2 regions of the Limnobaculum zhutongyuii genome follow, and region 1 is predicted to be linked to the other one. Evidence: predicted binding sites of a transcription regulator. Region 1 holds the regulator's gene; the other holds the start of a gene.
The links. The regulator PhoB, encoded in region 1, activates phosphate uptake and scavenging genes when phosphate is short. The targets are predictions, from matches to a motif close to CTGTCATAAAACTGNCNNAT.
Positions count from the first base shown of each region.

Region 2: the regulator PhoB is predicted to act here: its motif matches at 977-996, upstream of pstS (phosphate ABC transporter substrate-binding protein PstS).

Region 1 is NZ_CP034752.1:1,974,001-1,976,209, reverse strand. It holds partial or broken gene sbcD (exonuclease subunit SbcD) at 1-719, opposite strand, end outside; gene phoB (phosphate regulon transcriptional regulator PhoB) at 1,010-1,699, shown strand; gene phoR (phosphate regulon sensor histidine kinase PhoR) at 1,723-2,209, shown strand, end outside.
Region 2 is NZ_CP034752.1:4,509,026-4,511,234, reverse strand. It holds gene EKN56_RS20305 (alpha-amylase) at 1-768, opposite strand, end outside; gene pstS (phosphate ABC transporter substrate-binding protein PstS) at 1,101-2,141, shown strand; gene pstC (phosphate ABC transporter permease PstC) at 2,204-2,209, shown strand, end outside.

The DNA of each region.
Region 1 (2,209 bases):
GAATTCCGACTTGGCTACCTTTTGTGGCCGGTGGATATGGCCTAAAGCGATATAGTCAGCCGGAGGAAATGCCTGTGCAGGAAACGCATCCAGCGTACCGATATAGATATCACGCACGGAGTCGGAGGTAGAAGCACCGACGGTGGTTAAATGTCCGGTAACAATAATTGGTAAATGTTTGGTGTATTGCTGCTGTTTATCTTTTGCCAGTTGATATATCTGCTGATAATGCTGACTGATTGCTTCCAGCAAAGCCTGTTGCTTTTCACTGCCGGATTGACCCGCCTGGCTGGAGAGCACATCTCTGGCACGAATAAATGGAATGGCACACACTAATGCACCGGGCTCACCCTGAGCGTTGTTCAAAACGATCAACTGCTGTTCAGGTTGTTGTGCAACACTGGCGATTACCCGGGTGTTCAGATAGGTCAAAAGTTCTCTGGATTCATTCAGCATTGCAACAGAGTCATGGTTTCCACCCAATACCACTAACTGACAGCCAGTTGGTTGCAACCCCACAATGAATTGATTGTAGAGTTCACGGGCATAGCTTGGGGGGAGGTGGTATCGAAAACATCGCCAGCCACAATAATGGCATCAACCTGATGTTCTGTGACCTTTTCAGTCAACCAGCGCAAAAATTCTGCATGTTCAGCCGCACGGCTTTTGGTAAAAAAGTATTGTCCAAGATGCCAGTCAGATGTGTGAATAATGCGCATGAATCCTCTCTGTCAAAAAATAGCCATGTGGTGCGCTATGGTTATTGGGGATTATACGCAGCAGAGATGACCAGCACTACCTTAGTCGTGTCTCAATTAACAGAATACGTTGTTAACGTAATAAAAGTGTCATATATCTGTAGCATAATGCCAAGGCACTATAAGTCAGCATACTTTAGGTTGCAGATGTATTAACGATGTTATTGGCTTTTCTGCAACTCAAATTATTAGGGTATATAATCATTCAACTCGCATTGTGTTGAGAAAAAACAACAAAGAGCAGAGCCCGCATGATAAAACGCATACTGGTGGTTGAGGATGAAGCACCGATACGGGAAATGATTTCTCTTGTTCTTGAACAAAATGGCTATCAGGCCATTGAAGCCGCGGATTTTACCGCTGCGCAATCTTTATTGATTGAGCCTTTCCCCGATCTGATCTTATTGGATTGGATGTTACCTGGGGGTTCAGGCATTCAACTGATTAAATTTCTGAAACGCGATCCACTGATGAAGGCGATTCCGGTAGTCATGTTAACCGCCCGCGGAGAAGAGGAGGATCGGGTGCAAGGGCTGGAGTCCGGGGCAGATGACTATGTAACCAAGCCTTTTTCTCCTAAAGAACTTCTGGCGCGTATTAAAGCCGTGATGCGCCGAACGTCACCCATGACTGAACATGAAGCTTTGGTCTTTGATGGCTTAACCTTAGACCCATCATCTCACCGGGTTATGGCGGACGATAAGCCGCTGGATATGGGCCCCACAGAATATAAACTGCTGCATTTCTTTATGAGCCATCCTGAACGGGTCTATAGCCGCGAGCAATTGCTTAATCAGGTATGGGGAACCAATGTGTATGTTGAAGACCGAACCGTTGACGTATTTATTCGTCGCTTGCGTAAAACGCTGGAGGACAGCGGTTATGACAAGATGCTGCAAACCGTACGCGGTTCTGGTTATCGCTTTTCAACTCGCTTTTAAGTTAACTGGTTAGGGACTCGCCTGTGCTAGAACGCCTGTCGTGGAAGAGAATTGTCATTGAGCTATTGCTGTTTTGCCTTCCGGCATTGCTGTTAAGCATTTTTATTGGTCATCTGACGCTATTACTGCTGATTTCTGCACTCTGTGCCTTACTGTGGCATTTTTATAATCTGTTAAAGCTGTCTCACTGGTTATGGCTGGATCGCAGCATCATGCCTCCACCCGGTCGGGGAAGTTGGGAACCGTTATTCTACGGCCTGTATCAAATGCAGCATCGTAATCGCCAACGTCGACGCGAGTTGGCTTCACTAATTAAACGCTTTCGTAGCGGTGCCGAATCGCTACCTGATGCCGTAGTGTTGAGTACCGAAAGCGGACATATCTTTTGGTGTAATAAACTGGCGCAACAAATGTTGGGATTTCGCTGGCCGGAAGATAATGGTCAGCACATTCTTAATCTGATTCGCTATCCGCAATTTGCCGAGTTTATTAAACGTAAGCAATTTCATG
Region 2 (2,209 bases), 2.1 Mb from region 1:
GTGAATTTGTTCCAGTGGAGAGCTAATCCATAACACGTTCACACCCAATTGCTGTAGATAATCGAGTTTTTGCGTTAAACCAGCCAGGTCACCACCGTGGAATGTGCCGATTTCTTGCATGCCATCTTTATGGCGGCCATAGCTGTTATCGTTTTTCGGATCGCCATTGACAAAACGGTCGGTCAGAACAAAGTAGACCGTTGCGTTATGCCAGTTAAACATTGAAACCTGTTGAGTGGTGGCGGGTTCCAAAAGTAACAGGCCATTGCTGCTCGCCGCAGGCATCAGGGTGATTTGGCCTTGTTTGACCGTTGCGGTTGAACCGCTGTAGAAATCACGGACTTCACTGCCTTCGGCGAAAGTTTTGCTGACGTCTATCGTTAGCGGTTTACCGTCCCATTTCGGGCACTGGCGGGCAATCTCAGCTGGTGCTGTTTGCGCCTCGTTATTGACGCTCAGCATCAGTGTCGGGGTACCGCTGCGAGTGTCTATCTGTACGTGATACTCGCCTTCACGAAATATGCGCCAGACAGGGGGCTCTCCTTCACATGGTTTCAGTGAAAGCGCCTGATTAAGTTTAATTGATTCTGCAGGCTGCCAGCACGCTTGTTCTGATTTGAGATTTAATGGTAGCGAGCCTTTTGCAAGCTTGGTTTCACTGATAAACAAGCCTGGACTTTGCTCTTTAAACGCAGGTATTCCGGATGCCGTCCAGGCAGCGTGCACCAGCCCGGGAAACAGCAAAAACAGCAGAGGTAGTTTTTTCATAAGGTTAATCCCATGATTATCTTTTATTCAGTTTGGCATTGTTTTAATTAATTGAATTCCCCCCAAAAGAAATAATAGAGGAGGAGATAATAGGGTGAGTGACGACGATACCTCTTGCTTTCGATTATAATTAAACCCCTCACTTATTCAGGTCAAAGTAATAATTATATTTATTAAAAATATCATTAAGTTAAATCAAAAATCCTCACTGTCATAAAACTGTAACCTGATTGACATTATACTGTCACTAAACGGTCTTATCTTTGCGCTTGTACTCATCACCAGTCTGATTATTAACGATACAGAGCCAATAAATTCCTTTAGGAGGAATGATGAAACTGATACGTACAACGATTGCTTATAGTATTGCAACAGCCGTTTCTCTGACGACTCTGTCAGCATTTGCGGCAGAGAATATTACCGGTGCCGGCGCTACATTCCCTGCACCTGTCTATGCCAAATGGGCGGATAGCTATCAAAAAGAGAGCGGTAATAACATCAACTATCAAGGGATTGGTTCATCCGGTGGCGTTAAGCAAATTAATGCTAATACGGTAGATTTTGGTGCGTCAGATGCTCCTCTGGATGATGAGAAGCTGGCTAAAGACGATTTGTTTCAGTTCCCAACCGTGATTGGTGGCGTGGTGCTGGCGGTGAATGTTCAGGGAATTAAATCAGGGGAATTAACCCTGGATGGAAAAACCCTGGGCGATATCTACCTGGGCACGGTGAAAAAGTGGAACGATCCGGCGATTGCTAAACTGAATCCGGGCGTCAAATTGCCAGAGCAGGATATTGCGGTAGTACGTCGTGCCGATGGTTCTGGTACTTCCTTCGTGTTCACCAGCTATCTGGCAAAAGTGAATGCGAACTGGAAAGATCAGGTTGGTGTTGGTTCTACCGTTAAATGGCCGGTAGGTTTAGGCGGTAAAGGCAATGATGGTATCGCAGCCTTTGTTCAGCGTTTACCGGGCTCTATTGGTTATGTTGAATATGCTTATGCCAAGCAAAATAATCTGGCCTACACCAAATTGATATCAGCAGATGGTGAGGCGGTAAGCCCGACTCAGCAATCGTTCAGTGCGGCGGCTAAAGGTATCGACTGGTCGAAATCTTTTGCTCAGGACCTGACTTTCCAGAAAGGTAAGGACGTCTGGCCGATTACTTCAACCACTTTTATTCTGGTACATAAAACTCAGAAAGATGCCAAACGTGGTGCTGAAGTACTGAAGTTCTTTGACTGGGGCTACAAGAAAGGCGGCTCTCTGGCAACAGAACTGGATTATGCCGTTTTGCCTGAGTCAGTGGTTGAACAAGTTCGTGCAGCCTGGAAAACGCAGGTTAAAGATAGCAGCGGTAAAGCGCTCTATTAATCATTCCTACCCGCCCTCTTCCAATATATGGAAGGGGGCCGTAAATATGAAAGAGAGACTCAATGGCG